3 regions of the Amycolatopsis sp. w19 genome follow, and region 1 is predicted to be linked to each of the others. Evidence: riboswitches for the same ligand, from Rfam matches in the RefSeq annotation. Region 1 holds a riboswitch; each other region holds the start of a gene.
What was found. A riboswitch is a leader RNA that binds a small molecule or an ion and turns the genes downstream of it on or off. The one in region 1 is predicted to bind S-adenosylmethionine.
Positions count from the first base shown of each region.

Region 2: another riboswitch for S-adenosylmethionine. It lies ahead of thrC (threonine synthase); the one in region 1 lies ahead of ACSMFO_RS09910 (methionine ABC transporter ATP-binding protein).
Region 3: another riboswitch for S-adenosylmethionine. It lies ahead of ACSMFO_RS26820 (aminotransferase class V-fold PLP-dependent enzyme); the one in region 1 lies ahead of ACSMFO_RS09910 (methionine ABC transporter ATP-binding protein).

Region 1 covers NZ_JBPQFM010000003.1:464,176-474,458, reverse strand. Annotated here, with positions in the region: gene ACSMFO_RS09925 (fatty acyl-AMP ligase) at 1-1,566, opposite strand, end outside; gene ACSMFO_RS09920 (ATP-binding cassette domain-containing protein) at 1,618-3,390, opposite strand; gene ACSMFO_RS09915 (4-(cytidine 5'-diphospho)-2-C-methyl-D-erythritol kinase) at 3,458-4,423, opposite strand; gene ACSMFO_RS09910 (methionine ABC transporter ATP-binding protein) at 4,546-5,556, opposite strand; SAM riboswitch class I at 5,770-5,860, opposite strand; gene rsmA (16S rRNA (adenine(1518)-N(6)/adenine(1519)-N(6))-dimethyltransferase RsmA) at 6,102-6,953, opposite strand; gene ACSMFO_RS09900 (GNAT family N-acetyltransferase) at 6,994-7,566, shown strand; gene ACSMFO_RS09895 (DUF222 domain-containing protein) at 7,714-8,739, shown strand; gene ACSMFO_RS09890 (resuscitation-promoting factor) at 8,798-10,177, opposite strand.
Region 2 covers NZ_JBPQFM010000004.1:200,053-210,335, reverse strand. Annotated here, with positions in the region: gene ACSMFO_RS11655 (class I SAM-dependent methyltransferase) at 1-49, shown strand, start outside; gene ACSMFO_RS11650 (VOC family protein) at 46-420, opposite strand; gene ACSMFO_RS11645 (EamA family transporter) at 444-1,349, opposite strand; gene rpsT (30S ribosomal protein S20) at 1,681-1,941, shown strand; gene holA (DNA polymerase III subunit delta) at 1,994-2,977, opposite strand; SAM riboswitch class I at 3,113-3,246, shown strand; gene thrC (threonine synthase) at 3,260-4,525, shown strand; gene ACSMFO_RS11625 (ComEC/Rec2 family competence protein) at 4,542-6,947, opposite strand; gene ACSMFO_RS11620 (ComEA family DNA-binding protein) at 6,944-7,666, opposite strand; gene ACSMFO_RS11615 (DegV family protein) at 7,813-8,658, opposite strand; gene octT (diglucosylglycerate octanoyltransferase) at 8,669-9,397, opposite strand; gene ACSMFO_RS11605 (histidine phosphatase family protein) at 9,401-10,015, opposite strand; gene rsfS (ribosome silencing factor) at 10,012-10,283, opposite strand, start outside.
Region 3 covers NZ_JBPQFM010000015.1:106,300-116,582, forward strand. Annotated here, with positions in the region: gene ACSMFO_RS26795 (DUF885 domain-containing protein) at 1-1,189, opposite strand, end outside; gene ACSMFO_RS26800 (AsnC family protein) at 1,315-2,301, shown strand; gene ACSMFO_RS26805 (RluA family pseudouridine synthase) at 2,548-3,474, opposite strand; gene lspA (signal peptidase II) at 3,471-4,034, opposite strand; gene ACSMFO_RS26815 (hypothetical protein) at 4,059-4,646, opposite strand; gene ACSMFO_RS26820 (aminotransferase class V-fold PLP-dependent enzyme) at 4,666-6,009, opposite strand; SAM riboswitch class IV at 6,042-6,156, opposite strand; gene ACSMFO_RS26825 (M23 family metallopeptidase) at 6,285-6,968, opposite strand; gene ACSMFO_RS26830 (potassium/proton antiporter) at 7,100-8,578, opposite strand; gene ACSMFO_RS26835 (ArsR/SmtB family transcription factor) at 8,691-9,374, opposite strand; gene ACSMFO_RS26840 (penicillin-binding transpeptidase domain-containing protein) at 9,418-10,283, opposite strand, start outside.

The DNA of each region.
Region 1 (10,283 bases):
CATGTCGACGGCGCCGCGCACCTTGGCCGCGACCTCCTTCGCCAGCGCCTTCTCCGTCTCCGGGTCCCCGGCGAGTTTCGATTCGACGACGACCGCGAACCGTTCACGTCGGCTGCCGGCGTCGAGCCGCACGGCCACGGCGTTCCCCGCGCGCACCCCTTCGACCGAGGTCGCCGCCCGTTCGATGTCGGTCGGATACAGGTTCCGGCCGCCCATGATGATGACGTCCTTGCGACGGCCGCAGATCACGATCATGCCGTCGACCAGGTAACCGAGGTCGCCGGTGAGCAGCCAGCCGTCCTCGTCCTGCGTCGCGAGCGGACCTTCCATGGTCAGGTACCCCGGCGTCACGGCTTCGCCGCGCAGTCGGATCTCCCCGACCTCGCGTTCCCCGAGCACGGTTCCCTTGTCGTCGACGATCTCGGCCTCGAGCCCGTCGAGCGGCGGCCCGAGCACGGCGAAGGACCGGACCTCGTCGGTCCCGCGGCGCGAGTCGCTCTCGGGGACCGGCACCGCGCGGTTGTCCGTCTCGAGCGCGTCGGCTTCGACGACGTCCAGCGTCAAGCCGGTGAACAACGGCGCGAACGAAACCGCGAGAGTCGCCTCGGCCATGCCGTACGCCGGGAAGACGCATTCGGCGGGCATTTTGAAGCGCGCCCCGGCATCGACGAACGTCTGCACGGCCGTTTCGTCGATCGGCTCGGCGCCGTTCAACGCGATCCGAAGCTTCGAGAGGTCGTACTCGTTGTCATCCTCGACGCGGGCCATCCGCCTGCCCACGATCGCGTACGCGAAGTTCGGCGCGGCCGTGGTCGTGCCGTTGTACTTGCTGATCAGCCGCGGCCAGATCAACGGTCCCGACAGGAACTCGAGCGGCGTGATCTTGACGAGCTCGACACCGAACGTCATCGGGACCGTCAGGAAGCCGACCATCCCCATGTCGTGGAAGGTGGGCAGCCACGAGACCATCACGTCGACGTCGAAATCGAACTCGGCCCGATCGACCATCGCCTTGACGTTCGAATACAGGTTTCCGTAGGTGATCTGAACGGCCTTCGGGTCGGCCGTCGACCCGCTGGTCAGCTGCAGGAGCGCCGTATCCGATTCGGCCGTCGGCACGGGCTCCGCCAACGGTTCCGCTTCGAGCAGCTCGGTGATGACCTGGAAGGCGATGCCGTGCTCGGTGAGCACCGGCGCCAGCTGGTCGAACGGCTCGCCGAGCAGAACCAGGCCGGAACCGATCATCCGCAGCACACGAACGGTGTCCTCGGCCCATTCCGCGAGGTCGGTGCGCTGCGTCGGCTGGTGCAGCATCGTCACGCTGCCTCCGGCGAGCCAAACCGCCTGAACCGTCGGCGCGATCAGCGACGGCGCCGCCGCCAGGACCGCGACCGCTTTACCGGGCTCCAGCCCGGCCGCCACCAGACCCCCGGCGACCCGCTTGGCCTGCTCGTGAATCTCGGCCCAGGTCCGCCGAACCGGCTCCTTGGGCTCCCCGGTGACCATTCCCCGCTGCTGACCTCGCCCCGCCGCGGTGGCGACGAGCGTGTCCACGAACCGACTCATGCGCGTCACACTACTGTCCGCGCTGGAAGACCCGCGCGCCGTCGTGTGAACTCATTCGATCGCTTCGGAGGTCTCAAGCCACTGAGCTTCGACCTCCTCTTTCTCCGTTTCGACAGCCTTCAGTTCGGTGTTCAGCTCGATGAGCTTCGTAGGATCGGTCGCCGCGGCGAGCAGCGCCGCATGCAGCTTCTCTTCCTTCGCGTGCAGCTGGTCGAGCTTGCGTTCGAGACGGGACAGCTCCTTCTGCGCCGCACGCTGCTCCGCGGCGCTCTTCTTGGGCGCGGAGGCCTGAGCGTTGCCCGCCTTCCGGTCACTGCCCGCCTTTTCGAGGCTCTTGGCGCGCCGGTCCAGGTACTCCTCGATCCCGCCCGGCAAGTGGGTCACCTGCCCGTCCCCGAACAGGGCCACGATCGTGTCGCAGACGCGTTCCACCAGGTACCGGTCGTGCGAGACGACGACGAGGCTGCCCGGCCAGGAATCCAGCAGGTCCTCGAGCTGCTGCAAGGTGTCGATGTCGAGATCGTTCGTCGGCTCGTCGAGCAACAACACGTTGGGCTCGGCCATCAGAAGCCGGCACAGCTGCAGGCGGCGCCGTTCGCCACCGGAAAGGTCTTCGACCGGCGTCCACTGCCTCGCCGCGGGGAACCCCAGCTTTTCGGCGAGCTGCGAAGCGGTGAGCTCCTGCTTGCCGAACACGACCCGGCCGGACACCTCTTCGATCGCCTGCAGCACGCGCAGATCACCCGGCAGGTCGTCGAGCTCCTGCCGCAGGTGGGCGAGGCTGACTGTCTTGCCCTGGATGCGTCGCCCCGTCTCGGGCTCCTTGTCGCCGCCGAGCAGCTTGAGGAGCGTCGTCTTGCCCGACCCGTTGACGCCGACCAGACCGACCCGATCGCCGGGGCCGATCCGCCAGGTGACGTGATCGAGCAGGGTGCGGTCGCCGACGGTCAACGTGGCTTCCTCGATCTCCAGCACGGTCTTGCCCAGCCGCCGACGCGCGAACGCCTGCAACTCGACCGAATCACGCGGCTCCGGCACATCGGAGATCAGCGCCTCAGCCGCCTCTACGCGGTAACGCGGCTTCGAGGTCCTGGCCTGAGGGCCGCGACGCAGCCACGCGAGCTCTTTACGCGCCAGGTTCTGCCGCTTCTCCTCGGCGGTCGCCGCCAGCCTCGCCCGTTCGGCCCGCGCGAAGATCCAGTCCGCATACCCGCCTTCGTACTGCTCGACGCGGCCGTTGGTGACCTCCCAGGTCAGGCTCGCGACCGTGTCGAGGAACCACCGATCGTGCGTGACGACCACGACCGCGATCTTGCGGTTCAGCAGATGATCCGCGAGCCAGCGCACGCCTTCGACGTCCAGGTGGTTGGTCGGCTCGTCGAGGACCACGAGGTCCAGTTCGCCGGTGAGAGCGGCCGCCAGCGCCACCCGGCGGCGTTCGCCACCGGACAGGTTCGCGGTTTCCTTCTCGACGCCTAGAGCGGTGATCCCCAGACCGTCCATAATGGACCGGACACGCGCGTCAGCGGCCCACTCGTGCTCCGCGCCGTAGCGTTCCAGCACGACATCGCCGACAGTGCTGCCGGCGGGCAGCTCGGTCCGCTGGGTGACCACGGCCATCCGCAAGCCACGGACCTGACTGACCCGTCCTGTATCCGGCTCGCTGATCCCCGCGAGAACCTCCAGCAGCGTCGTCTTCCCGCCCCCGTTGAGACCGACGACACCGATACGCTGCCCCTCCGCCACACCGAGCGAAACACCGTCGAGCAGCGGGCGCACCCCGAAGGACTTGCTCACCGACTCCAGGTTGACCAAGTTGGCCATGCCTCAGCCGATCCTTTCCGAAAAGCTTGCACCACAACGAATTAGTCGATGTCCATTTCGGACACCCTCACGCGTGCACCCGCGGCGGTGACGGCCGCGGCGCGTCGTCGCCGCCGACCAGCCGCGCTCCGGGCACCGGCCCGTGCGCGACGCGTACCGTGCGGCAGACACCCGCGCCGGACAGCTCCGCGGCGACCTCGACGGCCGACTGGGCATCCGCGCACAGAAAGGCACAGGTCGGTCCGGAGCCGGAGACGGTGCCGGCGAGCGCGCCCGCGTTGACCCCCGCCCGCAAGGTACGACGCAGCCCCGGCCGCAACGAGACGGCGGCCGCCTGAAGGTCATTACCCAGAAGCAGCGCCAGCTGCCGCGGGTCACCGGACGCCAGCGCCTCGACCACCGGAGTGTGCGAACCGATCCGCGGCGGGCTGCCCTCTTCACGCAACTTGTCCAGCTCGCCGAACACCCTCGGCGTCGAAAGACCACGCTGGTCGAAGGCCAGGACCCAATGGAAGGTATGCCGCGACAAGACCGGCACCAGCTGCTCACCTCGGCCGGTGCCCAACGCGGTCCCGCCATAGAGCGCGAACGGGACATCACTGCCGAGCTTCGCGGCGATACCCGCCAGTTCGTCTCGGGAGATGTCGAGCTTCCAAAGCGACGCGAGCCCCACCAGGGTCGCGGCCGCGTCGGCGCTGCCACCGGCCATCCCGCCCGCCACCGGGATGCCTTTGCGCAGCACGACCCTGACCTTGGACTCGCCGTCCGCCTTGCCGACGTGTGCCGCCAGCGCCTGCGCCGCCTTCCAAGCGAGATTGTTGGCCCCTGTCGGTACGGTGCCTTCGCCTTCACCGTAGACCTCGACACCGGGATCCTCGGTGACCGCGACGGTCACCTCGTCGGTCAAGGAAAGCGCCTGGAACACGGTCACCAGCTCGTGGTAACCGTCCGGGCGTACGTCACCGACCGACAGGTGCAGGTTGACCTTGGCGGGAACCCTGACGGTTACTGGGGGCGGTACGACGGCGAGCACCCGTCAAGCCTACGTGGCCGTTCCACTTGCGCTGTCACCAGGAGAAAAGAGAACAGGACGAGTCGGACACGAACGGGCCGCCCCGGACGGATTTCGTCCTGGGCGGCCCGTTCGTGGAGGAATCAGGCAGCGACACCCTGCGGTCCGCGGACCGGGTGGGTCACGTGGCCGCCGCGTTCGGCGATCCAGGCAAGCGCGGCGTCCGCACGCTCACCGCGGACACCGAGACGGAACCGGCCCACCGGCGTGTCGCCGATCCGGGTCAGGCCGCCGCCGATGGTGGCGAGTTCGACGTCGAAGCGACCGGCGGCCTCCGGGAGCAACGCACCGACCGAGGCGAAGCCGACCAGCACGACGTCCACCGCGCGGTCGTACTTCGAGGCCTGCGCACGCCCGGTCTCGATCGCGGGAAGCAGCGCCTGCGCGGTACGGCTGTTCGGGTCGGAGACCAGGTCGAGCACGGTCCCGCGTTCGATGATCGCCCCGGCTTCCAGAACCGCGACGTCGTCGCAGACACGGCGAACCACGCCGGCGTCGGGAGTGGTGAGCAGCACGGTGACTCCGAGCTCGGCACGGGCCCGGTCGAGCACGGTGAGGACCGCGCCGGACTCCTCGGCCTGCACGCCGGCGGTCGGGTCGTCGGCCAGGAGCACGGACGGCCCGGCGGCCAGCGCCTTGGCGATGGCCACTCGGCGCAGTTGCCCTTCGGACAGGTCGCCCGGCCGCTGCCCCGCCCGGGGGGTGAGCCCGACCAGGTCGAGCAGGTTACCGACCCGGTTGCGCCGCTGCGGCCCGTCGAGACCGAGCTGTTCGAGCGGCGAAGCGATGTTGCCGGCGATGGTGCGCTCGGCGAGCAATTCCGGTTTGGTGCTCACGACGCCCACCTGCCGCCGGATCTCGCGCAGACGGCGTCCGTCGAGGGTCCCGGTATTGAGGCCGTCGAGGCGGACGACGCCGCGGTCGGGACGCTCCTGAAGACCGATGCACCGAGCGAGGGTCGACTTGCCGGAGCCGGCTGGGCCGACGACTCCGAACAGCGAGCCCGCTTGGATGTCCACGCTCACGTCACGCAGCGCGACGACGGGATTTCCGTTGAGGGGAAAGGATTTGGACAGGTTTTCGACAGTGATCACGAGAGGCTCCATGCGAATGGGGCGCTGCTTCTTTCGAGCGCGCCGACCGTCACCGAGTGACCGTCCGGAAACGGACGGTTTTCAGAGGTAAGGGAGAAAGACTCAGGCAGTAACGGTGGAGCGTCGACACGCACTTACCGTGCGGCGACCTTCATCGACGACACGTCGCCTGGTCAGCAGGAGCGGGTGGGTGACCCTGTTCATTAGGCACAGCCTCCATCGGTCCTGGCTGTAGCACCTGCCCTGTGGAGGGTGGTTGCTGCGACTTCGGCGAGCCAGGTCTCTCAGTCGCTCGGGATGGCTCACTGAGTAAAACCGATCCCACTGGATGAAAGCAAGCACGTAGGCGCAGATCACACGTCTGGTCGCGTCCATCATACAGGATCGGCCGTCCAGATAATGGAACACAGTCAGGCGTCTTCGACTTGCGCCAGGCGCGCTACCTGCTAAGACAACGCCGCTCATACAGATCGAGAAGGCTTACGCACGTGCCGACCTGACGCGGCTGACGTTCACGCGGTGCCGGTCACATCCGAGGCAGGCGATCAACCGGCGGCCGCGGCGATCCGCGCGAACTGGTGGACATCCAGCTGTTCACCGCGGGTCTTGGGGTCGATTCCCGCCTTCTCGAGCAGCTCCCCCGCGCGTTCGGCGGAACCGGCCCATGACGCCAACGCGGCACGCAAAGTCTTCCGCCGCTGGGAGAAGGCGGCGTCGACCACCGCGAACAATCGCTCCCGGTCCACGGACGACACCACCTCGCCCCGTTCGAAAGCGACCAGCGCGGAGTCCACGTTCGGAACGGGCCAGAACACCGCGCGAGGCACCGCGGCGATCTTGCGCGCCTTTCCGTACCAAGCGAGCTTGACGCTGGGGACGCCATAAGTCCGGCTCCCCGGGCCGGCCGCCATCCGGTCAGCGACCTCGGTCTGGACCATCACGAGACCGCTGGTCAGCGACGGCAGTTCGGCAAGCAGGTGAAGCACGACCGGAACCGCGACGTTGTACGGCAGGTTCGCGACGAGGGCCGTCGGACGCGCGGGCAGGTCGTCGGACGTGATCCGCAACGCGTCCGCGCCGACGACCGTCAGTCGTTCGGCCCCGCCCCGTTCGGCCCCGCCCCGTTCGGCCGCGGTATCCGGCAAACGCCCAGCCAGCACGGGGTCGATTTCGACCGCGACGACCTCGGCGCCGGTTGCGAGCAGTCCGAGGGTCAACGAGCCGAGGCCCGGCCCGACCTCCAGCACGACGTCGCCTTCGCCGACCCCCGAGAGGTCGACGATGCGTCGCACCGTATTGGGATCGTGCACGAAGTTCTGGCCGAGCTTCTTGGTCGGCCGTACGTCCAGCTCGGCCGCCAGCGCCCTGATCTCCGCAGGACCGAGCAGTTCAGTCACCCGACGATCGTAACCAGCCCCGGTGGGCCACGATTGGCCGGTGGACGACGTCGTACTCGAAGGCGAGAAAGTCCGGCTGCGCGACTGGAGGCCGAGCGACCTCCGACCGCTTCGCGACCTACTCGATCCCACGCGGCCTTGGCACGAAACGAACGGGCCCTATTTCGGCACCCCGACCGCGGCGGCGGCCGACTCGACGGCACGCGAACTCACCACGCCCAAGACCGAGCCCGTCGATCCTCGCACCAGCCTCGCCGTATGCGATCTGAAGGACGGCAGGTTGATCGGCAGGGTCAGCTGGTACTGGGAAAGCAGGCAGACCGACTGGCGGCGGATGGGGTTGGCGATCTACGACGAGCGGTACTGGGGCGGCGGGTACGGCACCGAGGCCTTGCGCCTGTGGACGACCTATTTGTTCGCTCGCACCGACACGCTCCGCCTGGACTTCGCCACATTCTCGGGGAACCCAGGAATGATCGCCGTCGGGCAGCGGCTGGGATTCGTGGAGGAAGGCCGGTTCCGGCGCGCGCGACGCTGGGCCGGAGGCGTGCATGACGCCGTCGTCTATGGGGTGCTCCGCGAGGAGTGGGACCGGTTGAGCGCGGAGCCGTGATCCCGCCGCCACCATCCGTATGGCGTTTTCGAACCGACACGTATCCCACTCCCGTGTGATCGGCGCAGGTCAGCGCAGGCGGAGCGTAATGATCATCCACCCGATCGATACCGTGCATTCGTTCGAATCTGCCTCGACAATCGAGGGATGACCAGCAAAAACAATCCCAAGGCCTTCCCGCTCAACCTGCCGGAAGGTGACGCCGAACTGCTCCTCGACGAGTTGCAGACACGGCTACGCGAAGGGCGACGTCTGTTCGCCGAAGTCGGCCAGATCCTGGCCGAGATCGAGTCACGTGGGGTCCGAGACCTCTACGGATACAACTCGATCGCCGCCTTCTACGAGCATGTGGCTCGAGTGCCTCGAGCAGAGGCTCAGAGAGTGACCGGCAGAGCGCTCGCGCTCAATTCAAGACGGGCGCGCGACGGCACGACGATCGACCCCGTCGCGACGTTGACCGGTGAATCGGCCAGCACCGGCGCGTTGGCCGAGGCCGGTATCGACCGGATCGTCACCGTCATGAAGAGGCTGCCGGACCACCTCGACGCGGACGAGCGGCTTGAGGCCGAAAAGGGCCTGGTCGAACTCGCGGGCGTCGCAAGACCGCGCGACGTCACGATGGCGGGCACCGACCTGCTCGCGCGACATGATCCGGATGGGAAGCCCAAAGACGATCCCGAGCCGAAACGTCAGCGAAGCGAATTCTGGTTGCGCCAGAAACGGACCGGCCGCTGGGACATGCGCGGGAACCTCGACCCCGAGACGGGCGCCCGCCTGAACGCGCTCCTGGTGCCGCGTGCGTATCCGGCTCCCGGCGACGTAGCCGACGACCGTGCGCCGGCGGAGAGACGCGGCGACGCGTTCACGGAGATCGTCGATCTCGCGGAGGCCGGCCCGGACATCCCCGCGCCCCGGCAGACCGCGGAGCGGGCCACTGAGGAGCCTCAGTCCGCACAGCCCAGCGAGGAACCCGCGAGCCGCCCTAAGCCCGCCCAGATGCCGCCACAGGGCCGCCAGAGCCCCTACCGCGGCAGCGGCGAGGGCGTTCAAGAGTCCGCCGCGGCTGAACGATCCCGGAATGTCGCCCACCTACGTCCCCCTCGGTGGTGGGCACGACTGTCGAGACCTAGATCCGGGAACGCGACACAGCCTCAGAAGCCTTTAACGGCCTGAAGGCCACCTTGCGGGCGAACCCACATGGTGACCTTCAGGAAAGGAGGATGATCTGGCGTCAGGCCTTCTTGCCGCAGTGCGGCCAAGCGCCGTAGCCACCACGCGCGTCGCGGACCTTCTCGGCGACAGCGATCTGCTGGGCCTTGCTGGCCTGGTGCGGGTACGCGGCGTACTGCTCGCCACCGTAGGCGTCCCAGGTGCTCTTGTTGAACTGCAGGCCACCGTAGTAGCCGTTGCCGGTGTTGGCGGCCCAGTTGCCGGTCGACTCGCACTGCGCGATGCGGTCCCAGGCTCCGGCGTCTCCGATGACCGGATCGGCGGGCTTCTTGGTTCCGACCTTGACGATCTTGGGCTTGGCCTCGGTGATGACCTCTTCCGAGACCTTCTCGCGGCCGACCTCTTTGCCGTTGCGCTTGGTGACCTTGTAGGTCACGGTCTTCTGGCCCGGGGTGCCCGGGTCCTCGACCTTGGTCTTGCCCTTTTCGAGCTCCGGGTCGTCGACCTTCTGCTCGGGCGGAGCAATTTCCTCGTTCTGCTTGACCATGGTGACGCCGGTCCGGCTGATGTGGACCTCGGCACCGTCGACCAGCTTGACGTCGAGACCGCCGACGGCCTCGTCGTCCGGGCCGAGGGTCATCCGGAGCTCACCGAGGAATTCCTGGGTGGTCACCGAGTTGGTCTGAACCTTGCGCGGTTCGTTCGCGCCGTCGTAGACCGTGACGTTCTTGAGGGTCTTGACCTCGACGGTGGCGCCCTCGAGCGGCAGCTCACCGTTCTGCGGGAGCGAAGTCCAAGTGCCGGCCTTGGCGAGGTCGGCGCGACCGAGCTGGTTCAACGCTTCGCCGAGGTTGGTCGCGCGGACCCAGGACTCCTGCTGCGGCGCGCCGTCGACGATCAGGTTCAGCTTGCGGCCGCGCTCAAGCTTGATGACGCCGCCATCGCCCACCTCGGCCTGAGGCGAGGGCGAGAGCGAGTCGTGCGCGCCGACCGAAAGACCGGCGTCTTCGAGGACCTCGCCGACGGTGTCGCCGAAGCTGTGGACGGTCTGCTGCTTGCCGTCGACGTCGAGCGTGACACTCTTGTTCATCGCCATCGCGGCCGCGCCGCCACCACCGAGGGTGAGCAGCACCGCCATGACGGTCCCCTTGAGGAACCGCTTCTTCCAGACGCGGGTCGAGTTCGCGATGACCTCGTCCTTGGTCGCGACCTTCATCGGCGCGCCCGCGGTGCGGTCCTCGGCCATCTCGTCCGGAATGACGATCGGCGGAAGCATCGTGGTCTCGGCGCTGATCAGGCGGATCAGCTCGTCGACGTCGACGTCGATCTCGGCCATCAGGGCGTCGGCGTCAGGGCCGAGCGCTGCCAGGACGTCCTGGTGCGTGATGCGCGGATCGTCGGAGTAGTCGAGCTCGCCGTAGTGGGTGTCGCGGTCGAGCACGGCGACCGAGCCGGCGGAAGCGAAGGTGTTCGTCTCTGCGCCGAGGCGCGAGCCATCCTGCCTACTGCTACCAGTCACTGGGTCGTTCCCTTTCCCAAGACGTCGA
Region 2 (10,283 bases), on a different contig from region 1:
CGCCGCCTCCCTCGCCGCTCAGCTGCGCGCGATCAAGCCCCTCGCCTAGCGCGGATCAGTGCGCAGCGGATGCTCGCGCGGCACTTCGACCAGCACGATCCTGGTGCCGTCCGGGTCGGCGATCCACGCCTCGTCCAGCCCCCAGGGCTCGCGCCGCGCGCCGCGAACCGGCTCCAAGCCCTTCTCCGCGAGTTCCTGGAGCGCCGCGGCCAGGTCCCGGACCTGGAGCCATAAGGCGACGTCAGGGGTCGGGCCGGTCTCTCCGGTACCGACGATCTCGATCGACCCGTTCCCGGCGAAGAAGACCGTCCCGCCGGGGAACTCCTTGTCGATGGCCAGGCCCAGGGTGTCCCGATAGAACGCCGTCGACACGTCGAGGTCCTTCGGGTGGATCAGCACCCTGCTGCTCAGCACGTCCATGGCTCAATCCCTACCGGATGGGTTCAGGCCATCGCAATCGCGGCGATACCCGCCAGCACCACCACCGACCCGGCCAGCCGGCGGACGGCGTTCGCCTCCCCCAGGACCAGCCAGGCGGCGACACCGCCCAAGACGATGCTCAGCTCCCTCGCGGGCGCGACGAGGCTCACTGGGGCGACCTGGAGGGCGTAGAGCACCAGCAGGTAGGCGATGGGCGAGAACACGCCGACGATGACGACCTCACGCTTGTGCTCGCGCCAGAGCCACGAGATCTCCTCGCGGTCCTTCAGCGCGTACGGCGCCATGAGCAGGCTCTGCACGATCGCGCCGGTTCCGAAGTACACGATCGGCGGGACACCGAGACCGGTGACCGAATGCGCGTCCCACAGCGTGTAGGCGGCGATCGTGAGACCGGTCAGCAGGCCGTAGAACAGGCCTTTGCGGCGAGCGACACGGTCGGCGGCGTCGGCGTGGGCCGGCGCCCGCCCGGTCCCGATCACCAGCACACCGGCGACCACGAGGAACGCGCCCACCAGGCCGAGGATCCCGGGCCGCTCGCCGAGCAGCAGGACGGCGGCGAGTACCGAGATCAGCGGCCCGGTACCGCGGGCGACGGGATAGACGACGGACAGATCGCCGACGGCGTATCCCCGTTGGAGGACGACGCCGTACGTGACATGGAACACGGCGGTGACCACGGCGGCGAACAGCCAGGTCCACTGTGGACGTTGTGGTTCCACGGCCAGCGAGACCGCCATGACGGGGATGAGCAGGATCGCGGAAAGGCTGTAGTACGCCCAGACGAACCTGGCTCCGCCGCGGCGGATCCGCTTGGCGGCGAGGTTCCAGCCCGCGTGGATGACGGCGGCGATGACGACGAAGGACAGAGCGGTGGCGTTCACAGCGGACCTTTCACGTTTTCCGCGCATGCGGAAAACCCGGTCCTCCAGGCTTTTGTCCCGTCAGATGAACGGCGGTGCTTCCGGCTCCGCCGATGGTGCCGCTCGGACCGGTCCCGTCTGCCCTGATTGTGTGTTTCGCTGAACGGGCAGGCGGCGGAACCCTAGGCACTACGATCTTCACCGTACCGCAAGCAGCCCGCCCGAGGCTGGCGCGAGCCGCGCCGGGACGGCTGTTAAGCTTGCCCTTCACCGTCGTGTGGCATTCCGTCATGGAGGAAACCCGCGCCGCTCCACGAGCACGCAGGGCCGGTCACAGCGCGGCGGTGAAACCACCGAGAGATTCAAGAGGAGCGCCCCCGTGGCCAACATCAAGTCGCAGATCAAGCGCATCACCACCAACGAGAAGGCGCGTCAGCGCAACCAGGCGATCCGGTCCTCGGTGAAGACCGCGATCCGCAAGTTCCGCGAGGCCGCCGACGCCGGCGACAAGGCCAAGGCCCTGGAGCTGCAGAAGGACGCGGCCAAGAAGCTGGACAAGGCCGTGACCAAGGGCGTCATCCACGCCAACCAGGCCGCCAACAAGAAGTCCGCGCTCGCGAAGCGCGCGAACTCTCTCTGATCGGCTTTCGAAGGGCCCCGGCGACTCACGTCGCCGGGGCCCTTCGCCGTTCTCAGCGGCTTGTGCCGTGGGCGTCGACGACCTCCAGGACAGCCCGCTCCAAGGCGTACTCCGGATTGGCCGCGACCCCCTTGACCTCGGCGTTGAGCCTGGCGACCACCCTCATCGCGGTGGCCAGACCGTCCTGCCCCCAGCCGCGGGCCTGCCCTTGGGCCTTGCGCACCTTCCACGGCGGCATCCCCAGCTCGCCCGCCATCTGATTCGGGTTGCCGCGACCGGCGCCGGACACCCGTGCGATCGTGCGGACGGCGTCGGCGAGCGCGTCCGCGACCAGCACGTGCGGTACGCCCAGCTGCATCGCCCAGCGCAGCGACTCCAGCGCCGCCGCCTTGTCACCGGCGACGGCCTTCTCGGCGACGGCGAAACCGTTCACGTCCGCGCGACCACGGTGGTAGCGCCGGACGGCCTGCTCGTCGACCGCCCCGCCGGCGTCCGCGACGAGCTGGGTCGCCGCCGACGACAGCTCACGCAGATCCGAGCCGACGGCGTCGATCAACGCGAGCACGGCCGCACCGTCGATCTTCCCGCCGACCCGGCGGACCTCGTTGCGGACAAAGGATTCCCGCTCGGCGGCCTTGGTCAGCTTCGGGCACTCGACGACCTCCGCGCCCGCCTTCTTCAAGGCGGCCGGAAGCCCTTTCGCGGCCTTGCTCCGGCCGCCTCCGCTGTGCACGACGACGAGCACGATGCCGTCGGCGGGCGCCTTGACGTAGGCCATCACCCCGTCGGCGAGTTCCTGCGAGATGTCGTGCGCGGACTCGAGGACGATCACCCTGCCCTCGGCGAACAGCGAGGGGCTGACCATTTCCGCGAGCGCCGGGACTGTGAGGTCCGACACCCGGATCCGGGTGAGATCCGCCGTCGGATCCGCTGCTTTGGCCGCGTCCGAAGCACTGCGGACCGCACGTTCGATCAGCAGCTCTTCCTCACCGAGAACCAGGACCAGCGGCGATGGGGCGGAAGCTTGCGTCGTCACGGTGACGATCCTGCCACTCCTCCTCTCGTGTGCTTTGTCCGGTGATGTGTTCCGGGCACGGTGGCCCCACCTGAGGCTCATGTCGTACGGTGTTGGCGAGGCGACGCGATGACACGCGTGCCGACAATCGAATACCGCTCATCCAGAGGGGCAGAGGGAACGGCCCGATGAAGCCCCGGCAACCGGCGTCAGCCTGTCATCCCGCGATCGCGGGATAGCTGACGAACACGGTGCCAATTCCGGCCCGCCACCGGCGGGGCAGATGAGGAAAGGAACCTCGCGATGACCGCAACCCTCGGCACGACCTCCACCACCAAGACCCCGGATCTCGGACCGGCCGTCGAACTGGTGTCGAAGGAAGAGGGACACCGGCAGCCGCTCGCCCCCGAATTCGTTTCCGCCGAGGACTTCTCGCCGCTCGAGGTCGCCTACGACTTCGGCCGCGTGCGCCGCGAGGACATCGAAGCCGGACCGAAGAACATCTGGCGCTACAAGAAGCTCCTTCCCGTTCCGTCGAACGTCGAAGAGATCCCCAACACCGAACCCGGCGCCACCCGGCTCATCCAGGCCGACAGGCTCGCGAAAGCCTTGGGCGTCAAGAAGGTCTGGGTCAAGGACGACACCGGGAACCCCACCCACTCGTTCAAGGACCGCGTGGTCGCCGTCGCGCTGGCCGCCGCCCGCGAATTCGGGTTCGACGTGCTGGCCTGTCCGTCGACCGGCAACCTGGCCAACGCCGTCGCCGCCGCGGCGGCCCGCGCGGGCTGGCGGTCGGTCGTCCTGATCCCGAAGACCCTCGAACGCGCCAAGATCCTCACCACCGCCGTGTACGACGGTGACCTGATCGCGGTCGACGGCAACTACGACGACGTGAACCGGCTCGCCACCCAGCTCGCCGCCGAGCAGGAGAGCTGGGCGTTCGTCAACGTGAACGTCCGGCCCTACTACTCGGAAGGTTCCAAGACGCTGGCCTTCGAGGTCGCCGAACAGCTCGGCTGGCGGCTTCCCTCCCAGATCGTGGTGCCGATCGCCTCCGGTTCCCAGCTCACCAAGGTGGACAAGGGTTTCCGCGAGTTCGGTCAGCTCGGCCTCGTCGACGAGACGCCGTACAAGGTGTTCGGCGCGCAGGCCACCGGCTGCTCCCCCGTCTCGGCGGCCTTCCGCGCCGGTCACGACGTCGTCCAGCCGGTCAAGCCGGACACGATCGCCCGGTCGCTGGCGATCGGGAACCCGGCCGACGGCCCCTACGTGCTCGACGTGGTCAACCGCACCGGCGGCGCGATCGAAGACGTCACCGACGAAGAGGTCGTCGAGGGTATCCGGCTGCTCGCCCGCACCGAGGGCATCTTCACCGAGACCGCGGGCGGCGTGACCGTCGCGACGGCCAAGAAGCTCATCGAGACCGGCAAGCTCAACCCGGACGAGGAGATCGTCCTGCTGATCACCGGCGACGGCCTCAAGACCCTCGACGCCGTCGAGGACAAGATCGGCCCGAAGGCCACCGTCAGCGCCTCGGCCGACGCGGTCCGCGAGGCTCTCGGTATCTGAGTTCCCGTGGCCCGCCTCAGGAACGAGGCGGGCCACGGGGCTCACCCCGGCGTACCAGGGCGATGCCTCGCGCGTCGGCGACCACCGCGGTGTCGCCGTCCGTGTCCGTCCTGGCGACCGACGCGCCGACGGCCACCAGGCTGTCCAAAGTGGACTTGTTCGGATGACCGTAGGTGTTTCCAGCACCGACGCTCACGAGCGCGGCCCGCGGGGCCACGGCGTTGAGGAAATCCGGTGCCGTGTAACGACTTCCGTGATGCGGGACCTTCAAGATCTCGGCACGCAGATCGGCACCCTCGGCCATCAGGTCGGACTGCGCGGCGAGCTCGATGTCGCCTGTCAGCAGCAACCGGCCCGCCGGGGTCCCGGCACGCAGGACGACCGAACCGTTGTTGATCACCGTGCCGTCCTGTTCACGGACCGAGCGCCGGGTGACATAACGCGGCCCCAGAACGTCGAGTGACAACGCCTGCAATTCCAGCCGTTGTCCGATCTCCAGCTCCAGCAAGGGAATCCCGCGGCGCGCCGTCTCGTCCGCGACCTGCTGCCACGCCCACGCCGGAGCCCGTCCCGGGCCGACGGCGACCGCTCCGACCGACCGGCCCTCGAAGACGGATCCGAGACCTCCGATGTGGTCGGCGTGCAGATGACTCAATACGATCAGCGGCACGCGGTCCACACCGAGCCTGTTCAGGCATTCGTCCACCGGTCCCGGTTCCGGCCCGGTGTCGACCAGGACGGCCCTCCCCTGCTCACCCGTGGCGAGGACGACGGCATCGCCCTGTCCGACGTCACAGGCGACGGCGTTCCACGCCGGCGGTGGCCACGCCGGTGCCAGCACCCGCACCGGTACGAAGACGACCAGCCCGGTGGCCAACGCGATCGCCAGCAGGATCCGGCCGTGCCGCAACCGGATGACGACGAGCAGCACGGCGAGCAGTCCGGCCGCCAAAAGTCCGCCCCACCAGCCATCCGGCCAGTCCACGACGGCTCCCGGGGCCCGGGCGCCGTGGCGGGCCACGGTGATGAGCCAGCTCGCCTCGGGTTCGGTCAACCGGACCAGCAGCCGGCCCGCCGACGGCCACCACGGTCCGACGGCGGTGGCGAGCACGCCGAACACGGTGGCCGGGGCGACCACCGGCGCGGCGAGCACGTTGGTCAGCACCGAGACGAGGCTGACCGATCCCGCCATGCCCGCGATGACCGGCGCCGTCATCACGAACGCTGCCAGCGGGATGGCCAGCCCCTCGGCGTAGCCGGCCGGAACACCGCGTCCGACCAGCCACTCCGCCCATTTCGGCGCCAGCAGTACGAGCCCGGCTGTGGCGAGCACCGAAAGCGCGAACCCGAAGTCGGCGGCCATCGCCGGATCCGCCACCACGAGCCCGGCCACCGCGAACGCCAGCGCGGGCAGCGCCGAACCCCGGCGCCCCAGTGCCAGCGCCAGCAGCCCGACCGCCCCCATCACCCCGGCGCGGAGCACGCTGGGCGCGGGCCCGGCGAGGACCACGAACCCGGCCAGCCCCACGGCGGCCGCGGTGGCGGAAGTCCGCGGCCCGACCCGGAGCACTCTCAGCAGCAGGAGGATCGAGCCGCAGACGATCGCCACGTTCCCACCGCTCACGGCCATCAGGTGGGACATGCCGGAGTCGGTGAACTCGTGTTCCACCCTCGGGGAGAGCGTGCTCGTGTCCCCCACGACCAGTCCGGGCACGAGACCGGCCTCTTCCTCCGGGAGGACGGCGCAAAGCTCCCGGAGCCCGGTGCGCAGCGATTCCGCGGCTCGCTGCCACCAGGGCGCCGGTCCGGCGTTCGACGGTGGACCTCGCACCGAGAGGACCGCGACAGTCAATTCGGCCCCCTTCGCCGGCGCGAGCCGCCCGGAGGCGGTGACCTGCTGCCCGGGCAGCAGGTCCTTCCACCCCTCGGCGGGGGCGAGCAGGAGGATCCGGCCGGCCGAATCCACCGCCCGCTCACCCGTCACCGCGGCGTCCACCGTCGCGGCGATGACCACCAGGCGGGTGCCCGCCCGGCGATCGGCGTATCCGGCACCGCGGACCGGACGTGGCCGCTCGGTGACCACCACCCTCGTGGTGGCGTCGCTCCCCCGTGCGGCGGCGGCACGGAGGTCGTCGTGCTCGGCGGCCCGGATCCGCAGCGCCACCGGGCCGGCGGTGAGCACGCCGAGGACCGCCAGGGCACCCAGGCCCGCCACCCACCGGGACGCCGTCCGGCGGGCACGGACACCGGCGATGATCGCGAGCACCACGGCGGCCGCACCGCAGAGCATCGTGATCCACCAGCCGGCGAGAAGTCCGGAAAGAGTGCCGAGCCAGGCCGTCGCCGCGGCCGGTAACAGCCGCAGGTCTTGACCTCGCCACGACGCGGTGTCCACTTCGGACGGATCGGCGGACGGGTTCATCCGACGGACACCAATTCCCGGAATTTTCGATACTTGCTTTCGCCGATCCCTTCTACGTCACGGAGTTGCTCGACGGTGGTGAACCCGCCGTGCCCGGACCGCCAGTCGATGATGCGTTTCGCCATCACCTCGCCGACCCCGGGCAGCGTGTCGAGTTGCTCGGCCGTGGCCGTGTTCAGGTCGAGCTTCCCCGCCGGTGCCGCCGTTCCGGCCGCGGCCGGAACGGGGACACCGACGGCCACCTGCTCACCGTCGGTGAGCCGCCGGGCCAGATTCACTCCGGTCAGATCCGTTCCGGGCTGTGCCCCACCGGCCGCTGTGAGAGCATCGGCGACCCGTGCGCCCGGAGGGATCGTGACCAGGCCGGGTCTGAGTACCCGGCCGACGACGCTGACCACCAGAGGCGCCTTGCCCGCCGCGGCGGGAACGTCTCCGGCGGCCTTCGCCGACGGCAGGGGCGGCACGGTTTCCGCCCCTGGCCGGTGTCCGAACAAGGCGATCGCTCCGGCCACGATCACGGCCACCGCGATCAGCACGGCCACCACGGCGAACCACCGTCGGTTCACCGGAATCCCGTCCGCCGTGAACCGGGCTGGCACCCAGCGGCGTACGAGCCTGCCCGCGGGCGGGCCCTGGGTGGGCGACGACAGCTGCGCGGCCAGCCACGCCAGCCTGGCGTTGACGGAGGGACCCGGTGACCGGGCGGTTTGGTCGAACACGTGAACGACGCTACGGAGCGGGGACGGCGGGCGGCAGTGGAGAATCCCGAGGCTGTGGACAAGTGGGGTGTTGTGGACAACTCGGCCGCGGCCGAGGCCGGATCACCGTTTTCCGTCGGGACCGTATGGGACGCTGGCGGGTTTCCCTAACCCGCTCGCTGGATCACCACACCGAGCACACCGGGTCCGGTGTGGGCCCCGATGACGGCGCCGATTTCCGAGACCACGCACCCTTCCGGGCAGTCGATCGACTCCTCGAGCCGGTTGGCCAGCTCGACGGCGCGCTCGGGCGAAGCCAGGTGGTGGACGGCGATGTCGGCGAGCCCGCCTTCGGCCGCCTTGACGGCGAGTTCGACCAGCCGCGCCACCGCGCGATTCATCGTCCGCACCTTTTCCAGAGGCTGGATCCGGCCTTCGGACATGTGGAGTACCGGTTTCACCGCAAGCGCCGTGCCGAGCAGGGCGGCCGCGGGGCCGATCCGTCCGCCGCGGCGCAGGTATTCCAGGGTCTCGACGGCGAACAGGGTCTCCGAGCGGCTCACCGCGTCGACCGCGGCCGCCTCCACCTCGGCCGGATCCGCTCCGTCCGCGGCGGCGCCCGCCGCGCGCAACGCGGCGAACCCGAGCCCCATCGCGGTGCTGCGCGAATCGACCACGCGCACCTTGTCCGGTCCGACCTCCTGGGCCGCGAGTACCGCCGCCTCCCAGGTCCCCGACAGCTCCCGGGACAGGTGGACCGACACGACGGCGTCCGCGCCCTCGGCCAGCGCCGCCCGGAACTCCTTGACGAACTCGGCGGGTGTCGGCCGGGAGGTCGTCACCAGGCTGCGTTTGCCGAGCGCCTCGGCCAGGGCCGCGGGCCCCATCTCGACGCCGTCGAGGAAGACGACGCCGTCCACGAGGACATGCAACGGGACCACCCGGATCCCGTTCCGTTCGGCGAAGCCTTCCGGCAGGTGGGCGGTGGAATCCGTGACTACGGCGACCGACACGGCAGCCAGCCTACGTTGCCGAGGGGCGGAGCACCGGGGCCATCAGGCGGGCCATTTCCGCGCCGACGGCGGCATGTCCTTCCCACCCCCAGTGCATCCCGTCCGGATTGCCCCGTCCGCTCAGCACGTGGTCGCCGACGACGGCTCCGAGATCCAGCAGCGGGACGTCCGCGCGACGACCCCACGCGGCGATCGCGGCGGCGGCACCGGCGCGGGCGGTGTGCACGCGGCCGTAGGCGTCGGACCGGTGGACGGACGGCAGGATGCCGAAGATCGGCAGGTCCGGTCGCAGCGCCCGTAAGGCCCCGACGGCGGTGTCGAGGTACTGGACCGTGAGCTTCGACGGCAGGACCGCCGGACGTCCTCGAAATGCGATCGCGAGCCGCGGCTGGGCGGCGAGATACGCCTTGCGCGCCACTCGCCGCAGCGGGTCGGGCCGCAGGTACCGCAGTCCGGTGCGCAGGTAGGTGGGCAGCGGCGAGGGCAGCGTGTCCATGCTCCCGACGGCCAAGACGACGGCGTCGACATGATGGAGGTCCGCCCAGACCCGCGGGTCGCCGATCAGCGACCACCAGGCGTCACGGGCGGTCCAGCCGAACCCGGCGACGAGATCCACGCCACCTCCACCGAGCGCTTCGGCGGCGACATTGGGCCACAGGCGCGCGTCGTCGGCGGCGTGCGGGCCGTCCGGGCCGTGGAAACTGAGGGAATCGCCGAACACGAGCAGGCGCGGGGCCATGGATCAGCCGGTGATTCCCGCGTTGTAGGCGGCCAGGCGCCAGTTGCCGTCACGCCTGGTCAGCTCGACCCAGTGGCAGTTCGCGATCCCGCCCAGCGACGGCCACGACTCGACCGGCAGGCCGAGCAGTTTCGCGGTCAGCGCGATGATCAAGCCGCCGTGCGTGGCCAGCAGTACCGCGTCGCCGGCGTCGGAATTGGCCTGATCCAGGTCCGCGACGACCTCCAGCGCGCGCTCGGCGACGTCGACCCGTGACTCGCCGCCGGGCGGCGCCCAGGTCGCGTCGACGCGCCAGCGGGCACGTTCGCCGGGATACGCCTCGTCGACCTGCTGGCCGGTGAAGCCCTGCCATTCACCCAGATGGGTTTCCCGCAGGCGCTTGTCGATGCGCAACGGGACGCCGATGGCCTCGGTGAGCACCGTGGCCGTGTCGGTCGCGCGGCGCAGATCCGAGGCGATCACCAGATCCGGGGAGAACCGGGCGAGCGCGGGAACGGCGAACCTGGCCTGGTTCCAGCCGACCTGGGTCAGCGCGGAGTCCAGATGCCCCTGCATCCGGCCCGCCGCGTTGTAATCGGTCTCGCCGTGGCGCCAGAGCACCAGCCGCCGCGGGCTCACGAGGCGCCTTGCGCGTCGGCGGGGTCCTCCTCGGCGGGTGTCTCCAGACCGGCGACCTCGATCCGCGGGCAGTCCTTCCAGAGCCGCTCGAGACCGTAGAAGGAGCGTTCCTCCTGGTGCTGGACGTGGATGACGACGTCGACGTAGTCCAGCAGGACCCAACGGCCCTCGCGGGCGCCCTCACGGCGGACGGGCTTGTGCCCGTTGAGCCGCAGCTGCTCCTCGACGTTGTCGACGATGGCGCCGACCTGGCGTTCGTTGGGCGCGG
Region 3 (10,283 bases), on a different contig from region 1:
GCCCCTGCGCGAGGCTCAGCTGGAAGTGGTGGCCGGGGATGGCCTCGTGGAAGGCCGTCGCCTCGGCCGCGTGCCGGAACCGCTCCTCCGCCTTGTGGGTGTTGGCGAAGTAGATGCCGGGGCGGGAGCCGTCGACCGCGGGCCACATGTAGTACGCGGCGGGCGCGCCGGGCGCGGATTCGGCGGGGACCGCCTCGACCGTCCACGGCTGCGGCGGGATCCGGCCGAACCAGTTCGGCGCCTCGGCCTCGGCCCTGGTGATGGCCGCGCGGGCCGAGTCGAGCATCTCGTCTGCGCTGGACCAGCGCAGGTCCGGGTCGGTGCGGAGCTTGGTGAAGATCTCCTGGAGGTCGCTGGTGCCGAACACCCGGGAGCCGTGCTCGCGGTACTCGCCGGCGAGGCCCGCGATCACGTCGAGACCGGTCTGGTGCAGCTCACGCGGGGTGCGGACGGTCGTGGTGTGCATCTCGGCGAGCAGGGCGTAGAGGCGCTCGCCGTCGGGCAGCCAGCAGACGCCGGGCTTGTCCTCGGGACGGCCGTGCGGCGCGATCTCCTTCGCCAGCACCTCCCGGTACTCGGCGATCGCGGGACGGACGGTGTCGCGCAGCAGGTCGGCGCGGCGGGTCTCGAAGTCCTCGTTCGGCGCGGGCTGGCGCAGCAGCGGATCGGCCGAGGGCTCGGCGAGGTGGCGGTCGAGGTACGCGACGGCGGCGTCGACCAGGTACGCGACCGGGACCAGGCCGCGGGCGACGCCGTCCCGGTGCCGCTGCGCGGCCTGCCGCAGGTACTCCGGGATCGCGGCGATCCGCCCGAGATGGGCCTCCGCCTGCGCGTCCGTGCCGACCGACATCATCGGCAGCACGGTGAGGACCTCGGCGGCGGGCGAGATGAACAGGTCGCTGATGGTGAACTCGACGAACCGCGAGTCCAGCAGGGCGATCCTCGCCCGCGCCATCGCGATCAGGACGTCACGGGTGGTCTTCTCCTCCGCGCTCAAACCGTCGGTGGCGAGTGCCTCGGCCCGCTCGGCGAGCCCGGCCAGCCGCGCGCGGAAAGCGTCCCCCGCGGCCTCGCTGAGATCGGTGAGCCCGGTCGATTCCGGACGGAAGCCCTGCAAAGCGGGCATGACCGGCTCGGCGTCGAAGAGGGCTTCGACGAACTCGTCGGCGAGGGCGGAGACTTCGCTCATGTTTTCTTTCCCCAGTGGTCGATGGAGGCGATATCCCCGACCCTAATGGAGAGCGAGTACTACCGAAGCCGGGATTTGCGGCCTCTCCCCGCGGCGCCGGAGGCGAGACGGTAGCGTTCCCCGACGTGGCCGTGACCGATCCCGTGGACATCCGCCTGCTCGCCGCCCTCGCGGACCTGGGCAAGGCGGCCGTACACGAACTCGCGGCGAAGGTCGGGATGGATCCGCGCGAGGTCGCGTACCGCCTGGTCGCCCTCTCGGGCAGCGGATTGCCCCTGCTCGTGGGCGTGGAGAGCGACCCGAACGGGCTACGCTCCGCCATCGCCGGCGCGCCGCCCTCCTGGGCCCAGCAGCCCCCTCAACAACCCCAGCGTCCGCCGGGGCACTCCGGACCGCACAACATCCAGGGCACTCCCTCGGGGCCGTACAACGTCCAGGGGACGCCTTCGGGCGCGTACAACGTGCACGGCACGCCTTCGGGCCGCTACCCCGGTCCGCCGTCGGCCCCGGTGCGCCAGCCGATGGCGCCGCCGCAGCCACCGCCGCGTCCGCCCGCCCCGCCGCAGCAGCAGTTCGCCCCGCCGCCGATGGCGCCCGCCGACCCGGTGATGAGCACCTGGGGTGTCCCCCAGACCGCGTCCTGGGCGCGCGGCGACGAACAGCAGGTCACCCCGCAGGCCGCACCGGAGGGCAAGAAGGGCCGGACCGGCGACGTGATGGAGACCCAGGGCCTGGAGGGCGAGCAGCTCACCGTCCAGTTGCTCGAGGTCCAGGACCCGGCGGACTACCTGTTCAGCGCGGCGGGCTACTCGCTGGAGGCCGGGGAACGGTCGGTCGTGGTGCACACCGAGATCACCAACCGCGGGAACATCCCGTTCGTGTCGCTTCCGGACAACTACCTCGAACTGCTCACCGCGGACGGCAAGCCGATCGCGAAGGCTCCGGTCTCGCTGACGTCGCGGCCGCCGCACAAGATCGGCGTCCGGCCCGGCGAGACGCTCGGCGGGCACACCGTCTACGTGCTGCCGGACGCCACCCGCGTGGTCGCCGTGCGCTGGTCACCGCGGCCGGAGCCCGACGAGCGCACACTGACCTGGTCGATCGAGGACTAGCGCGCCCCCTTTCCGCATTCAGAGGACTGAATGCGGCTCTCCAGGTCACGGCGAGGCAACGGCAGTGAAGCCTCCTTGAGGGACTCTGGGTCCCTCAAGGAGGCCTTCACGGACAAGCGGACTCGGCCTTCGCGGCTGCCCGATGTCGCCTCACAAGTACGTGAAGGACCCCTTCACTGCGCTAGACGCAATGAAGGGGTCCTTCACGTACCCGCCCGCATTCAGAGGACTAAATGCGGAAAGGGGCTAGTTCTCGTCCTGCAGGATCCGCAGCGCGTTCGCCAGGTCGTCCGGGTACTCCGACTCGAACTCGACCCAGCGCCCGTCGGCCGGGTGCGCGAAGCCGAGCGTCTTCGCGTGCAGCCACTGCCGCGAAAGCCCGAGCTTGCGCGCCAGCACGGGGTCGGCGCCGTAGGTCAGGTCGCCGACGCACGGGTGCTTGAGCGCCGAGAAGTGCACGCGGATCTGGTGCGTGCGGCCGGTCTCCAGCTTGATCTGGGCCAGCGACGCGGCACGGAAGGCCTCGACGACCTCGTAGTGCGTGACGCTGGGCCGCCCGCCCTGGACGACGGCGAACTTGTAGTCGTGCCGGGGGTGCCGGTCGATCGGCGCGTCGATGGTGCCGCGCGTCGGGTCCGGGTGGCCCTGCACGATGGCGTGGTAGCCCTTGTCGACGGTGCGTTCCTTGAACGCCCGCTTCAGCACGGTGTACGCGTGCTCGCTCTTCGCCACGACCATCACGCCGGTGGTGCCGGCGTCCAGCCGGTGCACGACGCCCTGGCGTTCGGCCGCGCCGGAGGTCGCGATCCGCAGCCCGGCGGCGGCGAGCCCGCCGACGACGGTCGGCCCGGTCCAGCCCGGGCTCGGGTGCACGGCGACGCCGACCGGCTTCGAGATCACCACGATGTCGTCATCGTCGTGCAGGATCTTCATGCCCTCGACGGGTTCCGCGACGACCTCGATGGCCGAAGCCGGGTCGGGCAGCGTCACTTCGAGCAGTCCGCCGGCGGTCAGCCGGTCCGACTTCCCGGCGGGCTTTCCGTCGAGGTAGATCTCGCCGGATTCGGCCAGTTCCGCCACGACGGTGCGGGAAAGTCCCAGCAGTTTCGCCAGCCCCGCGTCGACGCGCATTCCGTCGAGCCCGTCGGGGACGGGCAGCATGCGCGCGCTCATTCGGTCGCCGCCTTCTTCTTGTCCTTTGTGGATGTTCCGTCGTAGTCCTTGCCCAGCAAGGAAAGGATCACGATGAGCACACCGCCGACGCAGATCGCGGAGTCGGCGACGTTGAAGATCGCCCAGCCCTGCCCGTTCGGCGCGAAGGCGGAGATCATGTCGACCACGTGCCCCTGCAGCGGGCCGGGGGCACGGAAGATGCGGTCGGTCAGGTTGCCGAGCGCGCCGGCCAGCACCAGGCCGAGGCCGATCGCCCAGCCGACCGACCGCAGCCGCCGCGACAGCCAGACGATGGCGATCACGACGGCGATCGCGACCAGCGCGAGCACCCAGGTCAGCCCGGTCGCCATCGAGAAGGCGGCACCGGGGTTGCGCACCAGCTGGAAGTACACGAGCCCGCCGAGGAACTCGACCGGCTGCTTGCCCTCGAGCGTGGACACGGCGATCTGCTTGGTGAGGAGGTCGATCCCCCACAGCACCGCGGCGACGACGAACACCACGGCGACGCGCTTCTTGGGCAGCGGCGGCGATGGTGGCGCGGTTTCGGGCTCTGTACTCACTCCCCCATTGTCCACTGAGCGTGTTCAGGCCTCCTCGGCGGCCGCCTTCGGCCTGCTCAGCAGGGCCGCGAACGCCCCGGCGAGCGCGACCAGCGACGACAGCACCAGTGCGAGCTGTCCTTGCGGCGGCACGACCGCGCAGACCACGAACGCCGCCGCCACGACCAGCACCAGCACGCTGCGTTCCAGCCAGGCCAGCAGCACCAGGCCGACCGTCAGCAGGATCGCGCTCCGGGTGTCGCCGTCGAGATCGAATTCCCAGTAACCGACCAGGTCGGCCAGCACGATGGCGACCAGTCCGCCGAGCGCGATCGCGGCGACCTTCCACCACGGCATGGTCTTCGTCCGAAGGGCGTAGAACAGCACCGTACCGAGGTAGACCACGAACACCGCGAACAGCCAGTTGTCCATCCTGCCGATGGCGCCGGCCGAAACCGCGGTCAGGGGCGTCCCCGCGCTCTGGACGGAGCCGAACATGCCGCCGTCCCCGTAAGGCACGTAGGCGAACCACCCTTCGGACCGACGCGTGCCGACGGACAGGGCCACCACGGCCAGCTGGGCGAATCCCAGCAGCGCCAGCGGAAACCAGTAACGCGGTCGCTCGTTCCCCATGCGGGGTGAGGGTAGTGGGTCAGGCGCAGAACGGGGGCAGTTCGCGCGGATCGTTTTCCGGCACCCAGCGGCCTTCCGGCTTCTCGTACTGCCAGCGCGCGCCACGGGCGACGATCTGGCGCAACGCCAGGACGATCCGGTCCACGTGTTCGGTGGTGCTGCCCAGGCCGAGGCTCACGCGCACGGCCTGCTGGCCCGTCGAACCGGCGACGGCGATCAGCCGTTTGGTCGCCACGTGCGCGCAGAACGCGCCGTCCCGCACGCCGATGCCGTACTCCGCGGAAAGGACCGCGGCGAGCCAGCCAGGGTCGAAGCCGTCGACGACGAAGCTGAGCGTGCCGACGCGGTCGACCGGCGCGTCGAACAGCCGCAGTTCGGCGAAGCCGGGGATGGCGGCGAGGCCGCGACGCAGCCGCGCCAGCAGTTCCTCTTCGTGGGCGACGACGCCGTCCCAGTTCGCGGCCAGCGTCTCGCAGGCGACACCGAGCGCGTAGACGCCGACAGTGTTGGGGGATCCGGCTTCGTGCCGCTCAGGTCCGGAATTCCAGACCACGGAGTCACGGCTGACGAGCTTCGTCGCTCCGCCGCCGGCGAGGTACGGCTGGGCCGCGCGCAGCCAATCGGCGCGGCCGATCAGCGCGCCGGCACCGAAAGGTGCGTACAGCTTGTGGCCCGACAGCGCGACGTAGTCGACGTCCAGTTCGCGCACCGAGATCTTCCGGTGCGGCGCGAGCTGCGCCGCGTCGAGCGCGATCCGGGCGCCGTGCCGCCGCGCGACGGCCGCGATCTCCTTGACCGGCAACAGTTCCCCGGTCACGTTGGACGCGCCGGTGAGCACGACCAGCCGCGGCCCCTGCGGGCAGTCCGCGAGCGCTTCGTCCACAGCGGACACCGCGGCGAGCCGGGTGCGCGGCGTTTCGATCCGACGAACGTTCGGCCCCTTCCAGGGCAGCAGCGCGGCGTGGTGCTCGGTGTCGAACACGACGACCGATGTGTGCTTCGGCAGGCTGCGGGCGAGAAGGTTGAAGGAATCGGTGGTGTTGCGGGTGAACACGACGGTGTCGGTCGATCGAGCGTCGACGAAGTCCCGCAGGATTCCGCGGGTGCGCTCGTAGAGCTTGGTGGAGACCTGCGAGGCGAACCCGGCCCCGCGGTGCACGCTGGCGTACCAGGGCAGGAACTCGTCGACCGCGGCCCGGACCTTGTCCAGACAGGGGGCGCTCGCCGCGTGATCGAGGTTGGCGTAACCGATGTCGCCGCCGGTGACCAGCGGAACCCGCAGACCGGCACCCGCGACCGTCGGGATTTCTTGCGTGGCAACGGTTTCAGCAGGGGTGCCGGTGCGTTCTAGAGCGAGGGTCATCGTCATCCTCCGGGCCAGGGGACCCGACGAGGATCCCGCGCTTGCCCGTCGCACCACGCGACGAGCCAGGTCCTCACCCGGGGCACCCCACCGCGGTAGGAGGGTTGCCGGTCAGCTAGCCGGGGCTTGACGCTGACACTCGTGACCTACGGACGAAGTTAGCGGATGGGCGGGCGATCGAGCCAGCCCTCGTCCGCATCTTGAGACGCCGCTCACGTACTCCGCAAGTGGGAAGAGCCGTTGCCCGGCGCCGCGCCGCGCCGGGCAACGGCAGGTCAGACCCGGAAACGGCCGGGCAGTCCGATGGTCGCGCGGGAGGAGACCTCGGTCGCGGTACCCGAGTACTGATCGGTGCCCGCGGTGAACTGCCAGCCGCCGAAGGTCTTGCCGTCGACCGCCTCGCCGTAGGCCTCGGCGACCGTGGTCGAGACCTCGTCGTAGGACTTGCCGTTCCAGTTGCCCGCGCCGACCCCGAAGTCGCGCGAGTCGCCGCCCTGCGCGGCGGCCGTGGGCAGGGTCCACAAGGTGAAGTGCACGTGGGCGCCGGTGCTGCTGCCACCGCAGGGCAGCGCGTTGCCGGTCCGGCCGAGGGCGTCGCCGGGGACGACCTTCTGGCCGTCGGTGACCGAAATGTTCTCCATGTGGTAGTACCCGGTGCGCCAGCCGCCGTCGTGGTCGACGGTCACCCAGTCTCCGCCGGAGCAGTGCTGGATCCGGACGGTGCCCGCCAGCGGGGCGCGAACGGTCCTGTCGCCGGGGCTGAAGTCGATGGCGTTCTTCACGCCGGAGTTCCCGTTGTCCGAGTGGATCCCCGCCGAGTAGACCGATTGGCCCGTCTCGAAGGGCAGCCCGAACGCGGGAAAGGCACCGGCCGCCGTGGCCGTCGGGGCGGCGAGAACCACCCCGACGAGTGCCACCGAGGCCCCCAGACTGGCGAACCGCGCAGGAAGTTTCGTCACCTTGCGTACTCCTTACCCCGTGACGCTCACCCATTCGATGGAGTCGATTGCGGGGAAAGTAATCCAAAAGGAGTACAGAAGGGAAGAATTTTCTGAGATCAACCGACGAACAGGTGGTGCCGGTTCGTGACCTACTGGCCGGATTCGCCCTTCCACCTGGCCAGACGGCCCGCGCGGTCGACGGCCCGAAGTCGTCGTTCGGCCGCTTCACGGGCTTCGGAGGTGGTCACGACGAGTAACTGGTCGCGTTCCTGAAGCCGCGTGTTCTTGTTCGGTGTGAAGCCGGTGCCGTCGCGGACGAGGAGGCTGATCGTCGCCCCCACCGGCAGCCGCAGTTCGGCCAGGTAGACGCCGTGCATCTTCGACCCGGTGTTGATCCGGACCTGCAGGAGTTCCGCGCCCATCTCGTCGAGCGGCGCGGAGTCGACGTCGATCTCGTGCGCTTCGGCGTGCTGGGCCAGCCCGAGCGCTCGCGCGAGCGGGGTCAACGTCGCCCCTTGGAGCAGCGTCAGCACGATGACCAGCACGAACACCGCGTCGACCAGCTCCTGCGCGCCGGGCACCCCGGACGACAGCGGGATCAGCGCGAGCACGATCGGGACCGCGCCGCGCAACCCGGCCCACGACAGGAACACCTGTTCTCGCCAGGGGATCTTGAACGGCAGCGCCGACAGGAGCACCGACAACGGGCGCGCCAGCAGCAACACGACCGCGCCCGCGACCAGGCCCTGGACCAGGCTCTCGAAGATCCTGCTCGGCGAGGCGAACAGGCCGAGAAGCACGAACAGGCCGATCTGCGCGAGCCAGCCGAGCCCTTCGGCGAAGGAAAGCGTGTCCGACCGGTGCGGCAGCTTCGAATTCCCCAGCACCAGGGCCGCGACGTAAGTGGCGAGCAGGCCCGACGCGTGGGCGAGCTGCCCGCTCGAGTACGCCACGACGCACACCGCGACGGTGGCCAGCGGGTACAGACCGGTGGCGGGCAGCGCCGCCCGGCGCAGCGCGAACGCCCCGCCCCAGCCGAACGCCAGGCCGATCACCAACCCGGCGGCGAGTTCGTAGACCACCAGCAGCGGCAGCGACCAGTCGACGGTCGCGCCCTCGGCGAGGACGACGACCGCGATGTAGGCCGGGGCGTCGTTGATCCCGGACTCGATCTCCAGCGCGCCCACGAGCCGCTTCCCGATCCCCGCCGATCTCAGCACGGAGAAGACCGCGGCGGCGTCGGTCGACGCGAGGACCGCGCCCCACAGCAACGCCATCCGCCAGTCCAGGCCGAGCAACCAGTGCAAAGCCGCGCCGGTGACCGCGATGCTCACCGCGACGGCCACTGTGGACAGTGCGATTCCGATGCCCAGCGAGGGTTTCACGGTCGTCCAGCGGGTGGTGAGGCCACCTTCGGACAGGATCATCACCAGCGCGGCGAGGCCGAGCGACTGGGTGAGCTCGGGGTTGTCGTACTGGATGCCGAACCCGGCTTCGCCGAGCAGGACACCCATCCCCAGGTACAGCAGCAGCGAGGGGAGGCCGACGCGGATCGACACCCGGACGGCGATCACGGCGACGAGGAGCACCGCACCACCGGTGCCGAGGATGAGCGGGAGCTGCTCCATGTCGCCTCCCGTTCCGGTCGCCGTGAGGGCTCCAGAATAGTGAGGCGGTGATCGTCACACGTTCGTGTACCGGTCGAAAAGCGTCCGGATTACCTGTGTTACAGACTGTCCACTACGGACTGCGCAGGGCCACCAGGTCGACACCGAGTTCCGCGAACGGTTCTTCCGCCGCGGGAAGGACTTTCACCGCGCGGTTGCCCTCACGGGACAACCAGCCGGCGCTCACTCCGTGAGACAGTAACGCCGCGGCGGCCCGGCCCGCCAAATGATCACGGCGCACTGTCCAATCCAGACAGTCGCGCAACATCGGGCGGCGGCCGCCGTCGATCTCCACCCCCAGCGTGTCGAGTACCTCGCGCCCGCGCCCGGTCAGCGTCAACCCGCCGGCGTCGTCGATCAGCCCGGTGGTGAGCATCCCGTCCCGCAGCGCGACACCGACCGTCCCGGCGAGGTGGTCGTAGCAGGTCCTGGCGAACTCGAGCCGCTTCACCCGCACGGAAGACCGCAGCCCCTTCACCGGCCGGTGTTCGGCGTGCTGGGCCAAATGCTCGATCAGCTCGGCCACCCGGGGGTCGGCTATCCGGACGTAACTGTGCCTCCCCTGCTTGACCCGCACGACGAACCCGGCATCGGTCAGCTTCGTCACGTGCTCGCTCGCCGTCGACGCGGCCACCTCGGCCGCACCCGCCAGCTCGGTCACCGTCCAGGCGCGCCCGTCGAGCAGCGCGAGACACATCGACGCGCGGCTCGGATCGGCGAGCACGGCCGCGACCTCGGCCAGTGCGATCGTTTCCATGCCTTCACCGTAGAAGACGCACGGTTCGGCGGAGGCCGAAGCGTCAGCCCGCCAGGAACTTCGCCGCCAGCTGCACCGCGGGCTTGGAGTCGTTGGAACCTTCGAGCATGACGGCGAAGGCGACGTCACCGCGATAGCCGACGAACCAGCCGTTGGCGTCGGCGCCCGAGCCGAACTGCGCCGTACCCGTCTTGCCGAAGACGGCTCCGCTGCCCTTCAACGCTTTCGCGGTCCCCGTCGTGCAGACCTCGCGCATCATCGCGCGGACCTGGTTCAGCACCCCGGCAGGCGGAGCCTGGTACCCGGCGTTGACCTTGGTCTCCAGCCCCTGCCACAGCTTCGGCACGACCGGCTTTCCGGTCGCGACCGTCGCGGCCATGAGCGCCGCGCCCAGCGGGCTGACCTGCACCCTGCCCTGGCCGATCCCGGCCTCGACCTGCTCGTCACCGCTGCCCGACGGCTCCACCTTCCCGGCCTCCGTCGACAGGCCCGGGATTTCGAAGTCGGCGTTGAGGCCGAGCTGCGTCGCCGCCTTCGCGAGGCCGTCCGCGGGCAACTGCCCGGCGAGCCGTCCGAAGGTCGTGTTGCACGACGCGGCGAACGCCGTCTTCAACGAGACGGTCCCCAGGTCGAACCCGTTGTCGTTCTTGAGCGTGCGGGTGCCGATCTGCTCACTGCCCGGGCACGCCACCTGGGAGTCGGCGGAGACGCCACCCTGCTGCAGCGCCGCGGTCGCCGTGGCGATCTTGAAGGCCGAACCCGGCGAGTACAGGCCGTTGAGCGCCTTCGGCTGGTTCCCGGCGGCGCCGTTCTGCGCGACCGCCAGGAGTTCGCCCGAGGTCTTCATCGCGACGATGATCGCCGGTCCCCCGAAGCCGTCGACGGCCTTCTGAGCGGCGTTCTGGGACG